Variovorax paradoxus: one gene and its partner. The protein of the gene in region 1 binds, or shares a complex with, the protein of each later gene. Links are inferred from orthologs where the notes say so. Each region holds a gene or a part of one and is shown on either strand. Other genes may lie near its edges.

What was found.
Region 2: the proteins of ssb (region 1) and sbcB are in contact, whole or in part, in a crystal structure (PDB 3C94), measured with the Escherichia coli proteins. The link is inferred for Variovorax paradoxus from one-to-one orthologs.

What each region holds. Positions count from the first base shown.
Region 1 is NZ_JAUSXG010000001.1:4,933,430-4,943,685, reverse strand. Bases 904-3,764 are described here. They hold ssb (single-stranded DNA-binding protein), read left to right. Parts: upstream 904-1,979; coding sequence 1,980-2,549; downstream 2,550-3,764. Other genes in these bases: QFZ42_RS23525 (Csu type fimbrial protein), read right to left, coding at 3,262-3,764; QFZ42_RS23530 (hypothetical protein), read right to left, coding at 2,626-3,096; uvrA (excinuclease ABC subunit UvrA), read right to left, coding at 904-1,811. Also shown: more of uvrA, read right to left, coding at 1-903; more of QFZ42_RS23525, read right to left, coding at 3,765-4,290; QFZ42_RS23520 (fimbria/pilus outer membrane usher protein), read right to left, coding at 4,287-6,611; QFZ42_RS23515 (fimbrial biogenesis chaperone), read right to left, coding at 6,646-7,377; QFZ42_RS23510 (Csu type fimbrial protein), read right to left, coding at 7,388-7,894; QFZ42_RS23505 (sensor histidine kinase), read left to right, coding at 8,278-10,164; QFZ42_RS23500 (GFA family protein), read right to left, coding at 10,179-10,256. UniProt on the Escherichia coli protein: Plays an important role in DNA replication, recombination and repair. Binds to ssDNA and to an array of partner proteins to recruit them to their sites of action during DNA metabolism. Acts as a sliding platform that migrates on DNA via reptation.
Region 2 is NZ_JAUSXG010000001.1:2,754,558-2,764,952, reverse strand. The notes cover bases 7,202-10,201. They hold sbcB (exodeoxyribonuclease I), read left to right. Parts: upstream 7,202-7,981; coding sequence 7,982-9,421; downstream 9,422-10,201. Other genes in these bases: QFZ42_RS12935 (GNAT family N-acetyltransferase), read left to right, coding at 9,876-10,201; QFZ42_RS12940 (DUF3574 domain-containing protein), read left to right, coding at 9,449-9,889; cls (cardiolipin synthase), read left to right, coding at 7,202-7,981. Also shown: QFZ42_RS12985 (superoxide dismutase), read left to right, coding at 11-592; QFZ42_RS12980 (DUF192 domain-containing protein), read right to left, coding at 666-1,124; QFZ42_RS12975 (hypothetical protein), read right to left, coding at 1,210-1,413; QFZ42_RS12970 (cell envelope biogenesis protein TolA), read right to left, coding at 1,564-1,887; icd (NADP-dependent isocitrate dehydrogenase), read left to right, coding at 2,107-3,366; ATP-dependent Clp protease adapter ClpS, read left to right, coding at 3,672-4,031; ATP-dependent Clp protease ATP-binding subunit ClpA, read left to right, coding at 4,099-6,420; more of cls, read left to right, coding at 6,536-7,201; more of QFZ42_RS12935, read left to right, coding at 10,202-10,395. UniProt on the Escherichia coli protein: Degrades single-stranded DNA (ssDNA) in a highly processive manner.

The DNA of each region.
Region 1 (10,256 bases):
ACGATCACGCTGTTGCCGATGTCGCGCAGGTGCTTCAGCGTGCCGATGAGCCGGTCGTTGTCGCGCTGGTGCAGGCCGATGCTGGGTTCGTCGAGCACGTACATCACGCCGGTGAGGCCGGAGCCGATCTGCGAGGCCAGGCGAATGCGCTGCGCCTCGCCGCCCGAGAGCGTCTCGGCGCTGCGGTCCAGGCTCAGGTAGTTCAGGCCCACGTCGTTCAGGAACTTGAGCCGCAGGCCGATCTCGCGCACCACCTTGTCGGCGATGTCGGCCTTGGCGCCGCGCAGCTTCAGGTTCTGGAACCAGGCGAGGGAATCGCGCAGCGTGAGGTGGCTCAGTTCGAAGATGGCCATGCGGGGCGGCTCGCCACCGCCGGCCGGGCGATTGGCCTCGTCCACGAGGAACACGTTGCGCGCTTCGGGCCTGAGGCGCGAGCCGCCGCAGTCGGGGCAGGGCTGCAGGTTGCGAAAACGCGCGAGGTCTTCGCGCACCATCACCGAATCGGTCTCGCGGTAGCGCCGCGTCATGTTCGGGATGATGCCCTCGAAGGGATGCTTCTTCGTGAGCTTCTTGCCCGCGAAGTTGCCCGACTCCATGGTGTAGTTGAACTTGATTTCTTCGGCCGCCGAGCCGTGCAGCAGCACCTGCTGCACCGAGGCGGGCAAAGATTCGAAGGGCGCGTCGACGTCAAACTTGTAGTGCTTCGCCACGCTCTCGATCATGCTGAAGTAGTAGCTGTTGCGGCGGTCCCAGCCCTTGATGGCGCCGCTCGCGAGCGAGAGTGTGGGGAAGGCCACCACGCGTGCCGGGTCGAACACCTCACGGTGGCCGAGGCCGTCGCAGCTCGGGCAGGCGCCCACGGGCGAGTTGAACGAGAACAGGCGCGGCTCGAGCTCCGACAGCGAGTAGTGGCAGATCGGGCAGGCGAACTTGGCGTTGAACAGGTGTTCCTTGTCGGCAGCTCCCTCGGCGCCCAGTTCCAGCGCAATGGCCCGGCCTTCGGCGAGGCGAAGCGCGGCCTCGAAGCTCTCGGCCAGGCGCTGCTGCATGTCGGCGCGCGCGCGCAGCCGGTCGATCACCACGTCGATGTCGTGCTTTTCGGTCTTCTTGAGCTTGGGCAGGTCGTTGTATTCGTAGGTTTGCCCATCGACGCGGAAGCGCACGTAGCCAGCGGCCTGCATCTCCGCGAACAGTTCGAGGAACTCGCCTTTTTTCTCGCGCGCCACGGGCGCGAGGATCATCAGGCGCGGCTCATTGGGGATGGCGAGGGTGGCGTCGACCATCTGCGACACCGTCTGCGCCTGCAGCGGCAGGTGGTGATCGGGGCAGTAGGGCGTGCCAGCGCGTGCATAGAGCAGGCGCAGGTAATCGTGGATCTCGGTCACGGTGCCCACAGTGGAGCGCGGGTTGTGGCTGGTGGCCTTCTGCTCGATGCTGATCGCAGGCGACAGGCCCTCGATCACGTCCACGTCGGGCTTGTCCATGAGCTGCAGGAACTGCCGCGCATAGGCCGACAGGCTCTCGACGTAGCGCCGCTGCCCTTCGGCATACAGCGTGTCGAAGGCCAGGCTCGACTTGCCCGAGCCCGACAGGCCGGTGATCACCACCAGCTTGTTGCGCGGAATGTCGAGGTCGACGTTCTTCAGGTTGTGCGTGCGCGCACCGCGGATGCTGATGCGCTGCTGCGCCAGCACGGCGCCGAGGTAGGTGTCGCGTTCGCGTTTCGCGTCGCGTGCGCTTTCCTCGTCGGCGGCGAAGTCTTCAGTGGCTTTGGAATTCAAGGGGGCGATCGTCCGAGGGCAACCGGACATGATAGTCCGAGCGGCATTTCATGGCGAGGGGGCGGGTTGAGGCGGTTTCGTGAAGCCCTCCCTGCCCATGCGTTCGGGCCCCCGGGGCGGCGGCACCTGGGCGGCCGCATCGGGCACAATCGAGGGTTCTTTTCCTCCTCCTTCATCTACTTATCAGGGGCAGTGCATATGGCATCGGTCAACAAAGTCATCGTCGTCGGCAACCTGGGTCGCGATCCCGAAATGCGTACCTTCCCGAGCGGCGACCAGGTCGCGAACGTCACCGTGGCCACCACCGATCGCTGGAAAGACAAGCAAAGCGGCGAAATGCGTGAAGCCACCGAGTGGCACCGCATCGTTTTCAACGGCCGCCTGGCCGAAATTGCCGGCCAGTACCTGCGCAAGGGTTCGCAGGTGTATGTCGAAGGCAGCCTGCGCACGCGCAAGTGGACCGACAAGGACGGCATCGAAAAGTACACCACCGAAATCCGCGCCGACCAGATGCAGATGCTGGGCAGCCGCCAAGGCCAGGGCGGCCCGTCGGGCGGTCCCGAGGACGATGGCGGTTATTCGCAAGGTGGCGGTGGTGGCGGTTACTCGCAAGGCGGTAATGCTGGTGGTGGCGGCGGCGGTGGTGGTGGCGGCTACGCCCCCCGTGCACCCGCAGCGGCACCGCGCGCTCCGGCGGCCGCACCGCGCCAGGCGCCGGCCAAGTCGTCGTCGGGCTTCGACGACATGGACGACGATATTCCGTTCTGAAAATCGATCCCTTGGAATTTGCCGGCAGAAGGCCTGCAGCTCATTGGCTGCGGGCCTTTTTGTTTTGCTGTTCCTGTCAGTAGACCACCGTCACCCGCATCGCGTTGCTGCCGTCGCCGGCCGGGGCGGCAGCTTGCGATGGAGCGGAGCCCGAGGTTGCCGCCATCGCACCGACGACGCCTTGCCAGGCGGAAGCGAGGCTGTCGCGGCCGTCGGCATCGGTTCCGGCCACCATGAGCGTCGTTTCGCCGATCTTGTCGAACCGGTACTCGCGGCCCTTGATGAGCACCGACTTCAGGTTGGTCCAGACGCGGTATTCGTGTCCGCCCTTGACTGGCGTGACCTCGAGCACCTTGAACGTCGGGAGAACGACCATCGAGACGTTGAACCGGGCATTGGCGCTGTTCATGCCGTGCGTCGGCTCCGCGGAACTGAGCCGCAGCGGCAGCGGCAGCAAGAGCAGCAGCATGCCGGCGGCAGCCAGCGATGGCGCTATACGCGTCGGGCGCAGGGCGGTTGCACCTGCAGCGGACATGTTTCCGGACATTGGAACTCCTCCTCTCGTCGCACCGGGTGGAGGGCATCGCATTGATGCCCTGTCCTGGTTTATCGGCAGAGTCGCAGGAAAATGAAGGCCGTCCGTGCCATTCTTTACCTATAACCTGCCAATGGCTAGCAGGTTTCTCCGCACCGGCTTGCTTGCCGGCGCAGCTCAGTAGGTCACGCTGACCGTCACGACGTCGCGGTAGCTGTCCGGCCGCACGTTGGCGCTGGTGCCCAGAACGCGGCCATACAAGGTCAGCGCCTGGGCGGCGCCGTTGCCGGTTCCCGCGGCGGTATTGGTGCCCGTGACGCTGCCCCAGACGGTGGTGCGCGCGGCATTGCGGTAGAGCCGGTAGGGCACCGTGTCGGCGTTGCCGGGCACGCCGCCTGTCGGCGTCATCGTTCCTGCGCCCGTGGTCGAGCCGTTCGAAGGAGTCAGCGCGACCGTGTACGGGGTGGGCGTGGTGCAGGTGACGTTGATCGTGCTGGTCTGGTCCCTGTCGGCCTGGCCCGGCAGGCCGTTGATGGTGCCGAAGTTCAGCGGATCGGCTGTGACCAGGCAGCTCTTGGCGACCGTTGCGCTGACCACGAACGCGAACTTGTCCGGCAGGATGGTGTTGCAGGTCGTCGGCATGGCGCTCGTGCTCGACGAGAGCGTGATCGAGGTGTGATCTCCGGCGAAGTCGTCCTGGTACGTGCCTGGAGGCACCGTGCTCTGGAGAGCCAATAGTTGCCCGCGCATGGTGGTGCTTCCCGACACGCTTGTCACGCCGCCCAGGAAGGGCCGGGCAGCAATGCTCATCGTGGCAATGAACGGGTTCGGCACCGCCCCGTTGCCGTTCGAGCCCCAGACCGTGCCGCTCGTCGACTGGTAGAGCTGGAAATTCAAGATGTTTCCGGCGCTGTCCTTCATCGTGCGGGGATTGAAGTTCCCGAGGCTTTGGTTGCCGTCGCCGATGTTGAAGCAGACCCTGGCTTGCACGGCGGCGGTGCCGTCGTTGGTGCACGTGTAGTTCAGCGTGGCGTTGACGGACGACGAAGCGGCTCCGTCGACCAGTTCGACGGTGCCGAAAGCCAGGTTCGTCATCGTAGCGGTGCAGCTGACCGCCGCTTGCGCGCTCCCCGCCGGCAGCCACCACAGCAGCGCGCAGAGCATGGGCAGGCGCAGCGCCTGCAGAGTCCGGGTCAGAAAGCTCATGGCGTCTTGGCCTCCCTGGTGCAGCGCACGGGGCCGATCTGGGGAATGCCGGCACCCTCCTTGCGATAGTCGAAGCTGGCCCGGCAACGGCCGCCGGGTGTTTGCACGTCGAGCGTGTTCCGGGGCTCGAGCGATTCGAGGTACACCGCGCCGTCGAAGCCGACCAGGGCGGGCTCGCCACCCGTCCCGTTGGCGCGCACGCGGCTGCCCAGCGGCAGGGGCTTGCCCGCCTCGTCCACCAGGAGCAGCGCGGCTGCGCTGATCGGCGTGATGCCGAAGCGCACCAGCGTGCCGGCGCGGTCGCTCGGGGTGGCGACGGTCTTCACGCGCTGGATTCTCACGTCGGCGGGCAATTGCATGGGGTCGATCGAAAGCTGGTTGTTCTGGTAGGCGCTGAGCGGCGCCACGAGCAGCATGCCGTTGCCGTCGGTGGTGCCGATGTCCCGGTTCTCCAGCCTCACCGGCACGCCGGCAATGCCGTCGGTGGAGACCACGGCGAACGCATCGTCGATGCGCCGCGCCGCAAACGGCTGGCCGCCCATGAACACGATCGAACCGGTGGCACCCGCGTAGGCGTAGCGGCTGTCACCGAGCACGCTGATGCCGGCCATCGCGCGGCCGTAGCGGCCCAGGTAGTCGATTTCGGCCTGCCCGCCATTCTGGCCTCCGCCCTGGCGCAGGCCGGCGCGCCAGCCGATGCCGCCTTCGCCCGGCGTCGAGCTCTGCGCGTCGGCCGTGTAGACGGTGCGGTCGCCCTCGCGCTGGAGCCCGGCGCTGGCCGTGACGTTGCCGTCCAGCGCCCAGGTGAAGCCGACGAAGAGGCTGCGCTCCCGTCGGTTGTCGAGATTCTGGTTGAGGCTCACATTCACCGAGGCATTGCGGCCTACCGCCCTGAACCAGTAGACGCTCGCCAGGCGCGTCGCCTCCTGCGCGGGATAGCGCAGGTAAAGGTAGCTGAGGCCGAAACTGCCGAAGCCGTCCGTGGTGTAGCCGACCGACGCCCGGCCCGAGCCGCGCGGCGGCGGGCTGCCGTAGAGCGATGCGATGTCGCGGTACTCGCCGCGTGTGCGGGTGCCTTCGACCAGGAAGTTGAAGCGGTTGTCGCGCCAGCTGTAGCCCAGGTTGAGCAGCGAGCCTTGTTTGCCGCCGTAGCTGCTGTGCGCCACGGCGCCCGCCAGCACGCCGTTTTGTCCGAGCAGCCATGCACCGCCGATGCCGCCTTTGACCAGCCCCTTGGTCGCCTCGCCGTGCGTTTCCAGCGTGAAGCTGTTGCTCACGCCGTAGCGCCAGGTGCCGGTGGCAGCCGCGTCGCTGCCGTAGTCGAAGGAGCGCAGGCCGTAGCTCTTGCGCACCATGCCGAGATCGACGGACCAGTCGGACAGGCCATCCTGCAGCAGCCGCTGCGAGTCGTAGAGCGAAAAATCGAGCGTCGTGGCGCGGCCGAAGGCGTCGGTAAGAACCACCTGGGCATTGCCGGCGCCATTGATGCTTGGAACCGTCTTGAGCTGGAACGGCCCCGCCGGCACCTGGCCCGTGTACTGGCGCATGCCGTTGATATAGAGCTCCACCTGCGAGGGCAGCGTGGCCGACCCCAGGAACGCCGGCAGCGGCGTGGTGGTGCGATAGGGTTGCAGCGCGAAATTGCGCGACAGCTGGATGCCGCCGATCCGGGTGGAGCGCGACCATGGCAGCGAGGCCGTGGTGGTGTCGCCCACCCGAAGGGTCAGCATTTCATCGGGGAACGACTTGCTCCAGGTGGTGTCGAGCCGGACCGAGTCGTGGCTCCAGCCTTCGCCGTCGATGCGGGTTGCGCGCGACATCAGCGTGTTGCTGAACACCGCGCTTCCGCTGAACGCACGCAGTTCGGTCAGCGCGTTGAGGCTCGACGTGTTGTTCCGGCCCTGCGTGCCATAGAGGTCGTAATTGAGCAGCAAGCCGGGCGAAGCGGTGGCCTTCGACGCGACGAGGGTCGATGTATCGACCACGGTCGTGGGCAGGCGCAGCACATCGGCGGCGGCATGGATCGCAACGCTTTGGCTCGCGGCGTCGTACTTGATTTGCACGCCGGGAAGGCTCTTGAGCGGCACGGGATCGGCCACGCCAGCCGGCAGCACGAAGCCCAACTGCCGCAGCGTGGCGGCACTGGCCCACAGCTCCTGGCCGCGCAGGCCGAAGTGAACCAGCCCCTGCGGATTTCCGTTGAGGCTCAGTTCCAGATAGAGGTCGCTGCCGCCGGGGCCGGCGATGTTGCCTTCCGCGGATGCGACGGCCGGAGCGCTCGAGACGGCTGCAGCGTTCTCAGCCTGAGCGGCGAAAGACATCAGACCGGAAAGAAGCAGCAGTGGCAGGAGGCGCTCAGCGGGCGCGTGGGAGCGGCGGGATGTTTTCCTGCGTCGCGTTGCCATTGATCTTCGTTTCCAGAACGCCGCCAAGCGCGAAGGCCTCGGCGGATGTCTTCAGTGGCCAACGCATGCGCGCGCCGGGCAAGACGTAGCCCATCAGGCCGGCATGCACCGGGGTGCGGCGGCCGACGGTATCGACAAAATCCAGATCGGCGAGCTGGGCATGCATGCCGCCGCTGTTCGCGACTTCGAGCACCGCTTGGCCGTCCTCCCGGCGCAGCGACCATGTCAGCTGGGGCGCGGGTGACTGCGCGCCGGCGGCCGCGATGAAGATGGGCACCGAATAGCGCAGCACGAGTTGCAGGCCCTTCTTTTCCTCCTTCACCTCGACCGGCAGCTCGTCGATGATGAGCCGGTACGAGTTTTCGACCATGCCGGCGGGAACCCCCGCGCGAATGACCCGAATCAGCTGCCGTTCGGACGCGCCCAGCTGCACCACCGGCGGACTTACGAGAAGTTCGCGCGAGGGCGTCAGCTTTTCGGCGCCGTTCTCCTGTGTCCAGTGATAGACACGCACCTGGGCGTGCACCACGCCGTCGCCGGTGTTGCTGAGCCAGAGACCGTCGGCGTTCTGCGCGGCCTGGAGCGTGAGCGTGACCGGAGAAACCTGCAGTCCGCTCGCCGAGGCGACCACGTGCGCGAAGGCGAGCGCGAGGACAGCGGTGTAACGCAGCAGTGGGTGCACGGGCAATCGATCAGTAGTTGACCTGGACCGTCACGGTGTCCAGGTAGGCGCCAGGCGTCACGTTGGCGTTCGCGACGGTGGCAAACACGGGGATCGTTTGCGCCACGCCGGTGCCGGTGCCTGCCACGCCGTTGCCCACGGCGGTGGCCGTGGCGGTGCTGCCCCAGACGGGACCGGTCGCACTCACCGAGCGGAGCTGGTAGGCGACAGTGTCCGGGCCAGCCACGGCGGGGCTCATCACGCCGGCGCCGGTGGTGCTGTTGTTCGACGGCAGCAGGCCGACGTTGTAGGGCGTCGACTTGGAGCAGGTGACGTTGATGTTGCTGGAAGCAGACAGGGCCGTGGCCGAGGAATTGACCGAGCCGAAATCGATGTTGGATGCCGTGCCGGCGACGACCGAGCAGGCCTTGTTCACGGTGATCAGGACCTGGAACGTGGAGGTGGTCGTGGCCGCGAATGCGGCGCTGGTGGCCGTGACGGCAAGAACTGCTGCGAGGAGGAAAGAAGGATTTTTCATGGAAAATGGCGACAGATGTAAATAAAACGAGGATGGAACGGACCGGATAGTGCCAACGATCCCGCTTGGTGAATAGTAGATTAGTTCACACAAATGCACAATTTGTTGCAGTTCGAGCGAATTTGCAGCAGGCGAATGGTTACACGGCGCGAATCTCCGAACTCGCCCCTTCTGTATTGACGAGGTTTGCCAGGGCCCGAAAAAGGGAACAGCCGCCTCAAACACATTGAAAATGTTGACAGTTCGTCAACGAACCTCCGTGTACTGCACCCTCTTCGAGGCCGAACGCTCTTTGCGGATATTCATCCCTTCGTTCTGAGTTGAATCACTTCTCCAGATACCGCCTCGCCTCCTTCTGGGCGAACGCGGTGCTCGTCGTCTCCTTGGCGCTGCTGCTGGTCATGGTGGCCTTTTTCAGCGCGACCGATGCCGAGCACGAGTCGGCGGCTCTGCACATGACGCAGGCCGACTGGCAGGAGGAAGACACGCCGGCCATCCAGGAACTGCCGCTCGCCGTGGACAGCAGGGCCTTGCCGCTCGCCTGGCAACCGGTCGAACTGCCCCTGGCCCTCCCCATTGCCTTGCTGCGCCAGGCCGACAGCGCATCGAACGCGGGCGCCACCCGCACCACATGGCTCCGGCTTTCCGCACGCAACCTGCCCGCCACCCTGGCGCCGCTGGGGTTGTACGGCGCGCGGATCAAGACGGACGGGTCCATCGCGGTGTATGCCAACGGCCGGCTGGTGCAGCGCGCGCAGGTGCAGGGTCCGCTCTGGAACAGCACGCGCACGCCGCTGTGGGTCTTGCTGGGCAAGACGCCCGACGGCGCACCGTTGAACGAGATCCTGCTGCGGCTGGAGCACTCGCGAAGCGCGCAGGTGGCGGTCTCATCGCTGTGGCTCGGGCCCGTGGGAGCGCTGGAGGGCCGCTACCGCATGCGGCAGTGGCTCCAGCAGGAGCTGCCGGCGATGCTCAGCGCGGCCTTCATGGCGGTCGGCGTGTTCGCCTTGTTCGTGTGGTTCAAGCGCCGCCACGACACGGGTTACCTGCTCTTTTTCAACCTGGCGACCACGTCCTTCCTGCGGAGCCTGCATTTCTACGTCGGCGTTCCAATTGCCAACGACTGGTTTGCCTGGCTCACCGTCAATTCCTTGTTCTGGCTGGTCGCGGTGGTGCATTTCGCGCTGCGCCAGCTGCACGGCCGGCCGCTCGGATGGCTCACCTTTGCGGTGGTTGGGTGGACCGTGCTGATCGGCGTTCTGACGCTGCCGGGGCTGGCCATCCTGAGGAACACCCCGCAGGTCACGCCGTTGATCTACATCGGCGCGGCATTGATGGGGGTCGCCGTTGCGGTGGTGGGCGGCGTGAGTGCCTGGCGGCGTTCCAGCGAAGGGCGGCTGGTGGCCGCCGGCATCGGCGTGTGCGTGCTGCTGGGCGTGTCCGACTGGCTGCTGCAGAACAACTTCGTCAGCCCCGAGGGCTGGTACCTGGGGGCGTACACCAACGCCGTCACGTTCATCGTGTTCGGAGCGCTGATGTACCGGCGCTACGTCAACGCCATTGCCGAGGTGGAGCAAGTCAACGCCAGCCTGGCGCAACGCCTGCGGGCCCGCGAAGCCGAGCTCGACCGCAGCCACCAGCGGCTGCGCGAGGTCGAGAAGCTGCAAACCATCAGCGACGAGCGCCAGCGCCTGATGCAGGACATGCACGACGGGCTCGGCTCCTCGCTGATCAGCGCCATTCGCTCGGTGGAGGGTGGCGGCATGAGCGACGACAAGGTTTCGCAGCTGCTCAAGAGCTGCCTCGACGACCTGAAGCTGACCATCGACTCGATGGAGCCGCTCGAAGACGACCTGTTGCTGTTGCTCGCCACGCTGCGCTACCGGCTGGGACCCCGGCTCGAGAGTTCGGGTGTCGCCCTGCAATGGAACGTGCAGGAGCTTCCCGCGCTCGACTGGCTCGACCCGACCAGCGCGCTGCACATCCTGCGCATCGTGCAGGAGAGCATCGCCAACATCCTGCGCCACACCCGCGCCACCGAGATCCGCGTGGGCACCGCGGCAGAGCCCTCGGGCGTGCGGGTGACCATCGAGGACAACGGCCAGGGCTTCGACGTCGAGAAGGCGATGAGCGAGGCCGGCGGACGAGGCATGCAGAACCAGCAGCGCCGTGCCCAGGTGGTCGGGGGCGCCGTCTCGTGGCGCTCGGGGCTGGAAGGCACGCTGTTTACGTTGTGGCTGCCGCTGAAGCGCGGCGGACCGGCGGCGTAGAAACGGGCGGAGGCTCAGCCGGCGTCGACGTGCTCGTTGTATTGGGGCAGGTCGTCCGTGATCGTGAACCACGGTGCCTTGGAGCCGACAAA
Region 2 (10,395 bases), 2.2 Mb from region 1 along the record:
AGAAAAAACCATGGAACATGTGCTCCCACCCCTGCCGTACGCCCTCGACGCGCTGGCACCCGAGTACTCGAAGGAAACCCTCGAGTACCACTACGGCAAGCACCACAACGCCTACGTGGTGAACCTGAACAACCTGCAAAAGGGCACCGAGTTCGAGTCGATGCCCCTGGAGGACATCGTCAAGAAGTCCAGCGGCGGCATCTACAACAACGCCGCCCAGATCTGGAACCACACCTTCTTCTGGAACTGCATGAAGCCCCAGGGCGGCGGCGCTCCCACCGGCGCGCTGGCCAAGGCCATCGATGCCAAGTGGGGCAGCTACGACGCCTTCAAGGAAGCGTTCGTGAAGTCGGCCGTGGGCAACTTCGGTTCGGGTTGGACCTGGCTCGTGAAAAAGGCCGACGGCTCGGTGGACATCGTGAACATGGGCGCCGCCGGTACGCCGCTGACCACCGGCGACACCCCGGTGCTGACGGTGGACGTGTGGGAGCACGCCTATTACATCGACTACCGCAACCTGCGCCCGAAGTTCGTCGAGACCTTCCTGGCCAAGCTGGTGAACTGGGACTTCGCCGCCAAGAACTTCGGCTGAACCGGTTTCCCCCATTGAAAAAGCCGACCGGAAGGTCGGCTTTTTCGTGAGCCCGTGGCAGGGCGACGGGTGCTCAGCGCTTCGAGGCGGCAAAGAGCTCGCCGCCCAGCTTGGCGCCTTTCTTGATGTTCTTCTTGGCGAACCAGCCCTGGTTCATTTCGAGCACGAAGCGCACCGGCTCCTCGGAACAGTGCGAATTCTCGGTCATCGGCTGCATGTCGACCAGGTTGACGATGCGGCCGTCGTTGGCCACGAAGGCCGCGGTGAGCGGCAGCAGCGTATTTCTCATCCAGAAGCACTGGGTCGCCGGCTGGTCGAAGACAAAGATCATGCCCTCGGCCTGCGGCATCTCCTTGCGGAACATCAAGCCGATTTCCCGTTGTTGGGGCGTTTGCGCGACCTGCGCGTCGATCTTGTACAGGCCGACGGACAACTGGGTGCGTGCGAGATCGGTCTGGGGTTGCTGTTGTGCCTGCGCGGGGCCTGTCAGGGCGGCGGCGAGCAGGAGCAGGGCGGCGAAACGCTGAAACATCGGGGCTTCTTTCAGGGCGGGTTCAAGGGCGCGGGGCCCATAAAAAATGCCCGCTGATGCGGGCATTGCCGGTGAGCTTGGAAGCTTACACCTTCTTGGCTGCAGCCGTGTGCGCCTTGGCCACGTGATGGCGCGCCTTGTGCTTCTTCACGGCGTGCTTGACTGGCGCCTTCGCCTTGTGAGCGGCGGCCGCGACAGGCGCATCGGCCTTGGGAGCGGGTTCGGTTTGCTGAGCGAATGCACCGGCTGCGAAGAGACCGGCCACGAGGGCTGCGATAAGCTTGTTCATGAGAGACATCCTTTGAGATTGTTGATATGGACCACCTCCCTGTGGAGGTGAACATTCAACGCGGCAGCCGCTCGCCCCGGTTGACAGCCGTCTTCTTGCTGCGGACGAAAAAAAACGCTCCGGAGAGCGTTTTTTCCGAGACTGGCCGAATTACTTCGGCGTGCCGCCTTGGGTCGACTTGCGCTTGACGCTGCCGTCCTTGTTGCGACGACGCTGGTCGCGCGTTTCGGCGCGCTTTTCGCCAGACGCTGCAGCCTTGTCGGTGCCGATGGCGCCGGCTTCAGGCGTCTTGGCGATGTCGCCAGCGGGAGCAGCCACTTGACCTGCGGGCTTGGCGGCCTTCTTCGCTTCAGCGCGGGCTTGGGACTTGCTGTTGGTAGCGTTCCCTTGCTCAGGCGTGGTGCCGGTGGGGTTCTGGGCGTAGGCGCCAGCGGCGAACAGGCCAGCGATCATGACTGCGAGAATTTTGCTCATTGATGATTCCTCTATCGAGAATTGGTTGGAAACGCCTCCCGGCGAGCAGAAGGTCAGCCACTAACGAACCCATTGGCCCGAAGGTTGACAAACGCCCGCTGATGGGTTGCGTCTAAAATGTACAGCGATTTGTTCGCGGGCTGTACAGCGATTCCCCGTCGTTGTCTGAATTCGCAGACAGTCGTCCGAATTACGTCACTCCCGGAGTCGTTTCCCCTCATGTCCAGCTACCAGCACATCAAAGTCCCGGCCGAAGGTCAGAAGATCACGGTCAACGCCGACAATTCGCTCAATGTGCCTGACCAGCCGATCATTCCCTTCATCGAGGGCGACGGCACGGGGCTGGACATTACGCCGGTGATGCTCAAGGTGGTGGATGCAGCGGTGGCCAAGGCCTACGGCGGCAAGAAGAAGATCCACTGGATGGAAGTCTATGCCGGCGAAAAGTCGACCAAGGTCTACGGCCCGGACGTCTGGCTGCCCGAAGAAACGCTGCACGCCGTGCGCGACTACGTCGTTTCCATCAAGGGCCCGCTGACCACGCCCGTCGGCGGCGGCATCCGCTCGCTGAACGTGGCGTTGCGCCAGGAACTCGACCTTTACGTGTGCCTGCGCCCCATCCAGTACTTCGAAGGCGTGCCCAGCCCGGTGCGCGAGCCGCACAAGACCAACATGGTCATCTTCCGCGAGAACTCGGAAGACATCTACGCCGGCATCGAATTCGAAGCCGAAAGCGACAAGGCCAAGAAGCTCATCAAGTTCCTGCAGGACGAGCTGGGCGTCAAGAAGATCCGCTTCCCCAACACTTCCGGCATCGGCGTCAAGCCCGTGTCGAGGGAAGGCACCGAGCGCCTCGTGCGCAAGGCGCTGCAATACGCAGTGGACAACGACAAGCCCAGCGTCACCATCGTGCACAAGGGCAACATCATGAAGTTCACCGAAGGTGGCTTCCGCGACTGGGCCTACAACCTGGCCGCCAAGGAATTCGGCGCCGAGCTGATCGATGGCGGCCCGTGGATGAAGTTCAAGAACCCCAAGACGGGCAAGGAAATCACCGTCAAGGACAGCATTGCCGACGCGTTCCTGCAGCAGATTCTCCTGCGTCCCGCCGAATACAGCGTGATTGCCACGCTGAACCTCAACGGCGACTACGTGTCCGACGCGCTGGCTGCGCAGGTCGGCGGCATCGGCATTGCCCCGGGCGCCAACCTGAGCGACACCGTCGCCATGTTCGAAGCCACCCACGGCACCGCTCCCAAGTACGCCGGCAAGGACTACGTGAACCCCGGTTCCGAAATCCTCTCGGCCGAAATGATGCTGCGCCACATGGGCTGGACCGAAGCCGCCGACCTGATCATCAGTTCGATGGAAAAGTCGATTGCCAGCAAGAAGGTCACCTATGACTTCGCGCGCCTGATGGACGGCGCCACGCAAGTGAGCTGCTCGGGCTTCGGCCAGGTGATGATCGATCACATGTAATTGCATTCCGGCGCCCAGGCGCCATGAAGCCAGGCCCTCCAGATCTTCCCGGTCTCGAGGGCTTTTCTTCTTGCGGCTTCGACCAGATCAGAGCAGGTTGGCGAAATGGAACACCTTGCGCCGAATACTCTATTTTTCTCGGAGCGGGTGCCGCGTAATATTTGCACTGTGGTTCTCACGAACGGCGGAATTTTTTCCATCGTTTGTGGTGTCGCACACGACGCAAGCCCCTTGATTTGTCGATTACGCGCCACCAAGTCTTCTTGCGCCGGCACGGTGCTTGCACGCTCTATAGAATCTTTTTTATGGCAACGAGAATTCCCAAGACTCCCAGCACTCCGCCGGCCCAGAAACCGGGCGGGGAAGACGGAGATTCGGTCGTTCTGGAGCGGCGGCCGCAAAAAACCGCGCCGCCCCAGATGTACCAGGTGGTCATGCTGAACGACGACTACACCCCCATGGAGTTTGTCATCGTCGTCCTGCAGGAATATTTCAACAAGGATCGCGAAACCGCGACCCAGATCATGCTAAAGATTCATCTCGATGGCCGCGGCGTTTGTGGGGTTTATTCCCGCGATCTGGCGGCCACCAAGGTCAACCAGGTGATGGAGGCGGCGCACCAGGCCGGACATCCGCTGCAGTGCGTGAGCGAGCCTGTTGCGTGAACCAGTTGAATTGCGCAAGCTCCAACCCATCTGAGAACATATTTACAGCAAGGCAAAAGGAAATCACATGATTGCCCAGGAACTGGAAGTCAGCTTGCACATGGCCTTCGTCGAGGCCAGGCAGCAGCGCCACGAGTTCATCACCGTGGAGCATCTGTTGCTCGCTTTGCTGGACAACCCGAGCGCCGCAGAGGTTCTGCGCGCCTGCTCGGCCAACGTCGACGACCTGCGGGCGTCGCTCACCAACTTCATCAAGGACAACACGCCCCAGGTGGCGGGTACCGACGATGTCGACACCCAGCCCACGCTGGGTTTCCAGCGCGTCATCCAGCGCGCCATCATGCATGTGCAGTCCACCGGCAACGGCAAGAAGGAAGTCACCGGCGCCAACGTGCTGGTCGCGATCTTCGGCGAGAAGGATTCGCACGCGGTGTACTACCTCCACCAGCAGGGCGTCACCCGCCTGGACGTGGTGAACTTCATTGCCCATGGCATCAAGAAGAGCGATCCGCCTGAAGCCGTCAAGGGCAGCAGCGAGTCGTCTTCGGGCGAGGGCGAAGAGGGCGGCGGCGAAAAGAACGAGAAGGCTTCGCCTCTCGAGCAGTTCACGCAGAACCTCAATCAGCTCGCCAAGGACGGCAAGATCGATCCGCTGATCGGCCGCGAATACGAGGTCGAGCGCGTGATCCAGATCCTGTGCCGCCGGCGCAAGAACAACCCACTCTTGGTGGGTGAGGCCGGCGTGGGCAAGACCGCCATCGCCGAAGGCTTGGCATGGCGCATCACGCAGTCCGACGTGCCCGAAATCCTGGCCGAGGCGCAGGTCTACTCGCTCGACATGGGCGCATTGCTGGCCGGCACCAAGTACCGCGGCGATTTCGAGCAGCGCCTGAAGGGCGTGCTCAAGTCGCTGAAGGACAAGCCGAACGCCATTCTGTTCATCGATGAGATCCACACCCTGATCGGTGCGGGCGCGGCTTCGGGCGGCACGCTCGACGCGTCGAACCTGCTGAAGCCGGCGCTCTCGAGCGGCCAGCTCAAGTGCATCGGCGCCACCACCTTCACCGAGTACCGCGGCATCTTCGAGAAGGATGCGGCCCTGTCGCGCCGTTTCCAGAAGGTCGACGTGGTCGAGCCGACGGTGCAGGAAACCGTCGACATCCTGAAAGGCCTGAAGTCGCGCTTCGAAGAGCACCACGGCGTCAAGTACGCGGTGGCGGCCCTGCAGGCGGCGGCGGAGCTGAGCGCCAAGTACATCAACGACCGCCATCTGCCCGACAAGGCCATCGACGTGATCGACGAGGCCGGTGCCGCCCAGCGCATTCTGCCGGCGAACAAGCGCAAGAAGACCATCAGCAAGACCGAGGTCGAGGACATCGTCGCGAAGATCGCGCGCATTCCCCCGGCCAACGTCAGCAACGACGACCGCGGCAAGCTGCAGACCATCGAGCGCGACCTGAAGAGCGTGGTGTTCGGCCAGGACAAGGCACTCGAGGTGCTGGCGTCCGCGGTCAAGATGGCGCGTTCGGGCCTCGGCCGAGAGGACAAGCCGATCGGTTCGTTCCTGTTCAGCGGCCCCACCGGCGTCGGCAAGACCGAAGCGGCCAAGCAGCTCGCCTACATCATGGGCATCGAGCTGATCCGCTTCGACATGTCCGAATACATGGAGCGCCATGCGGTGAGCCGTCTGATCGGTGCGCCTCCGGGCTACGTCGGGTTCGACCAGGGCGGCCTCTTGACCGAAGCCATCACGAAGAAGCCGCACGCGGTGCTGCTGCTCGACGAAATCGAGAAGGCGCACCCGGACATCTTCAACGTGCTGCTGCAGGTCATGGACCACGGCACCCTGACGGACAACAACGGACGCAAGGCCGACTTCCGCAACGTGATCATCGTGATGACCACCAACGCGGGCGCCGAGACCATGAACAAGGCGACCATCGGCTTCACCAACCCGCGCCAGGCGGGCGATGAAATGGCCGACATCAAGCGCCTGTTCACGCCCGAGTTCCGCAACCGCCTGGACGCTACCGTGAGCTTCAAGGCGCTCGACGAGCAGATCATCCTGCGCGTGGTCGACAAGTTCCTGCTGCAGCTCGAAACGCAGCTGGCCGAGAAGAAGGTCGACGTCACGTTCAGCGATGGCTTGCGCAAGCACCTCGCGAAGAAGGGCTTCGATCCCCTGATGGGCGCGCGCCCGATGCAGCGCCTGATCCAGGACACGATCCGTCGTGCACTGGCCGACGAGCTGCTGTTCGGACGCCTGATCGACGGCGGCCGCCTGTCGGTCGACATCGACGACAAGGGCGAAGTGCAGTTGGACATCCAGCCGCTGCCGAAGAAGGAAGGCAAGTCCAAGCCTGAAGCCGAAGAAGCCGCCGCAGGCTAAAGCGGGGCCGGCAAAGCCGGTTCCGCGGTATTTCTGGCAACACTGAAAAGGCCGGTAGCATTCGCTGCCGGCCTTTTTTTTTGGGGCCGGCATTTACCTCGTACGCAGTTTTACTTTGATCCTCCCCGAGCTCAGTCAGGAATGGAAAACCGGCCTCTCTCTGGCCTGGAGCGGCTATATCGCCGTGCTGTCGGTCTGGATCGTGATGCAGAAGCGCGCGCCGGTCTCCACCATGAGCTGGATCCTGTCGCTGGCGCTGTTGCCGTTCGCGGGCTTTGTCATCTATTACTTCCTCGGGCCGCAGCGCCTGCGCAAGCAGCGGGTCAAGCGTTTGCGCAGCCGCGCCAGCGCGCACACGCAGGCCGACCTGGCGCGTGTGCGCGATGCGGCCCAGAACGCGCCGCCGGCGCTGCAGCAGATGGCGCGACTGGGCACCGCGGCCTGCGGGCTGCCGGTTTCGAGCGCTACGGGCGTGGCGCTGCTTTCGGGCGGTGCGCGTACCTTCGACGCCATCTTCGATGCCGTGCGCGCGGCGCGCGACCACATCCACCTCGAGTACTACATCTTCGAGCCCGACCAGATCGGCACGGCGCTGCGCGACCTGCTCGTGGACCGCGCCGGGCAGGGCGTGTCCGTGCGCCTGCTGCTCGACGCGCTGGGTTCCAAGCGCATCGGCCGCAAGTTCATGGCGCCGCTTGTTGCCGCGGGCGTGCAGGTTGCGCTCTTCCACGACACGCGCATCGGCCGACGCCTGCGCCCGGTGACCAACTACCGCACGCACCGCAAGATCGTCGTGTGCGACGGGCGCGTAGGTTTTACCGGCGGCGTCAACATCACCGACGAGGAAGACAAGCGAACGCGCCCCGACGCCTACCACGACGTGCATCTGCGCATCGAGGGCAGCGCGGTGCGCTGGCTGCAGACCACTTTCCTGGAAGACTGGACCTATGCCACCGGCGAAGATCTCCGTGAGATGGACCACCTGATGGGCGCCATGCTGCCGCAGGTCGAGGCCGGCGACATTCCTGTACAGATCGTGACCAGCGGCCCCGACAACATGCTGGAGCCCATCCACCGCATGCACGTCGAGGCCATTCATTCGGCGAGCGAACGCGCCTGGCTCACCACGCCGTACTTCGTGCCCGGCGAGCCTGCCATGATGGCGCTGACCAGCGCGGCGCTGCGCGGCGTCGACGTGCGGCTGCTGGTGCCGCGCCGCAGCGATTCGGCCATTGTGAGCGCGGCCGCGCGCTCCTACTTCGACGAGCTGATTGCGGCCGGCGTCAAGGTGTGGGAGTACAAGGCGCGCATGCTGCACTCCAAGACCTTGGTGGTCGACGACCATTGCGCGATGATCGGTACCGCGAATTTCGACAATCGCAGCTTCCGATTGAATTTCGAGGTGAGCGCGGTGGTCTATGGCCCCGAGCTGGCACGCCCCCTGGCCGCGCAGTTCGAAACGGACCTCCACAGCTCCGGCGCGGTGCGCGCCCACCGCCAGCAAAGTTTCTGGCGCCGCCTCGGCGACGCGATTGCACGATTGTTTTCTCCCTTGCTCTGAATGAACCACACCTTTCTCTGGCACGACTACGAAACCTTCGGTGCCGTGCCGCGCCGTGACCGGCCTTCGCAGTTCGCCGCCATTCGCACCGACGCCGAGCTGAACGAAATCGGCGAGCCGCTGATGATCTACTGCAAGCCGGCGCCCGACTACCTGCCCAGCCCCGAGGCCTGCCTGATCACCGGCATCACGCCGCAGCTCTGCCTGGAACGCGGCATCCCCGAGAACGCCTTTGCCGCGCAGATCGAAAAAGCCTTTTCGCAGCCCGGCACCATCGGCGTGGGCTACAACACCATCCGTTTCGACGACGAGGTCACGCGGTTCCTGTTCTGGCGCAACCTCATCGATCCGTATGCGCGCGAGTGGCAGAACGACTGCGGGCGCTGGGACCTGCTCGACGTGGTGCGCCTCACCTATTCGCTGCGGCCCGAGGGCATCGAGTGGCCGAAGAAAGAAGACGGCAAGCCCAGCTTCAAGCTCGAACACCTGGCGCGCGCCAACGGCCTGCTGCACGAGTCGGCGCACGATGCGCTGTCCGACGTGCGCGCCACCATCGCGTTGGCGCGGCTCATCCGGGACAAGCAGCCCAAGCTGTTCGAGTTCGCCTTCGGCCTGCACAAGAAAGACCGCGTGGCCAGCGAACTCGGCCTGCCGGCCATGCGGGAAACGGCCAAGCCTTTCCTGCACATTTCGGGCATGTTCCCGGTCGAGCGCGGATGCCTCGGCGTGATGTGGCCGCTCGCCAGCCATCCGACCAACAAGAACGAGCTCATTGCCTGGGACCTGGCCCACGATCCGAGCGAGTTGCGCGACCTCGATGTCGAGACGCTGCGCCTGCGCCTCTTCACGCGCACCGCCGACCTGCCCGAAGGCGTGGTCCGCCTGCCGGTCAAGGGCATTCACCTCAACAAGTCGCCGATGGTGGTCGGCAACCTGCGCACGCTGGCACCCGCCATGGCCGAGCGCTGGAACGTCGATCTCGATGCGGCCATGCGCCACGCGGCCATCGCACGCGACCTGCCCGACATGAGCGCCATCTGGTCGCAGGTGTACGCCCGTCCCAAGGAGGCCGCGCCCGACGTCGACGAAGACCTCTACGGCGGCTTCGTCGGCAATGCCGACCGGCGGCGGCTCAACCAGCTGCGCGCGCTCTCGCCCGAAGAGCTGGCAAAAGACCGCACCGGTTTCGACGACGGGCGGCTCGAGGAAATTCTCTTTCGCTACCGCGCGCGCAACTGGCCCGAGCTGCTCAGCCCCGAGGAAACCGAGCGTTGGGAGGCGCTGCGCGTCGCGCGGCTGTTCAAGGGCGAGGGCGGCGCGCGCACCATCGAAATGTTGTTCAGCGAAGTCGATGCGCTGTCCGAAACCGCGGATGAGCGGGGCGAAGAAATCCTGGGTGCGCTTTATGAGTATGCCGAGGCCATTGCGCCCGAAGCCTGAAATCCACGGACCCAAGTGAACTGCGCCATGCCGTCCGTCGTCACCCGATTGCGCCTGGTGGCCGCTTTGGCGGTGGTGGTCATCCTCGCCGGATGCGGCGCATTGCCATTTGCACCCGAGGACTCGAAAGCCTGCGCTACGGACTTCGCAGCCTTCGAGCGCGACGCGCTGTATTTCGGCCGTGCCATTCCCGCCGGCGGACAAGTGTCGGACGCACAGTGGGCCGCGTTCCTCGATACCGTCGTAACACCCGTCTTCCCCAAAGGACTGACGGTGCTCGATGCGGCCGGGCAGTGGCGTGGCGCCTCGGGCGGCGTGGTGCGCGAACCCTCAAAGCTCGTGGTGCTGCTGCATCCACGCAGTCCCGAGGACGATGCCGCCATCGCCGACATCATCGGCACCTACAAGCAGCGCTTCGGCCAGGAGGCCGTGCTGCAGGAAAGGCAGTCCGTCTGTGTCCGCTTCTGAAAGCGAAAACGACCACAGCGCCGTCCGGCGCCTTGTGGCCGCCGACGCCACGGCTTACCGCGCCTTGATGCTCGGCGCCTATGCCAAGCACCCCAGCGCCTTCACTACCACAGTGGAGGAGCGCTCCGGTCTGCCGCTTCGCTGGTGGGAAGAGCGGCTGGGTTCGGATGCAAACGAGGCCAGCGTGGTCTACGGCGCTTTCGACGAGTCGGGCGTGCTGGTGGGCGCGGCGGGTTTGAGCTTGGACGCGCGGCAGCGCGCCCGCCACAAGGCCACGCTCTTCGGCATGGCCGTGGCGGCTTCCGCACGCGGGGTCGGTTTCGGCCGGCGGCTGGTGCTTGCGGTTCTGGCGCATGCCCGCGCAGTCGAACGGCTGCGGCTGGTGCAACTCACGGTGACTGAAGGCAACCACACCGCGCAGGCGCTGTACGAGCGCTGCGGTTTTCAGGTCTTTGGCGTGGAGCCGCTCGCCATCGCGATCGACGACGAACTGCTGGCCAAGGTTC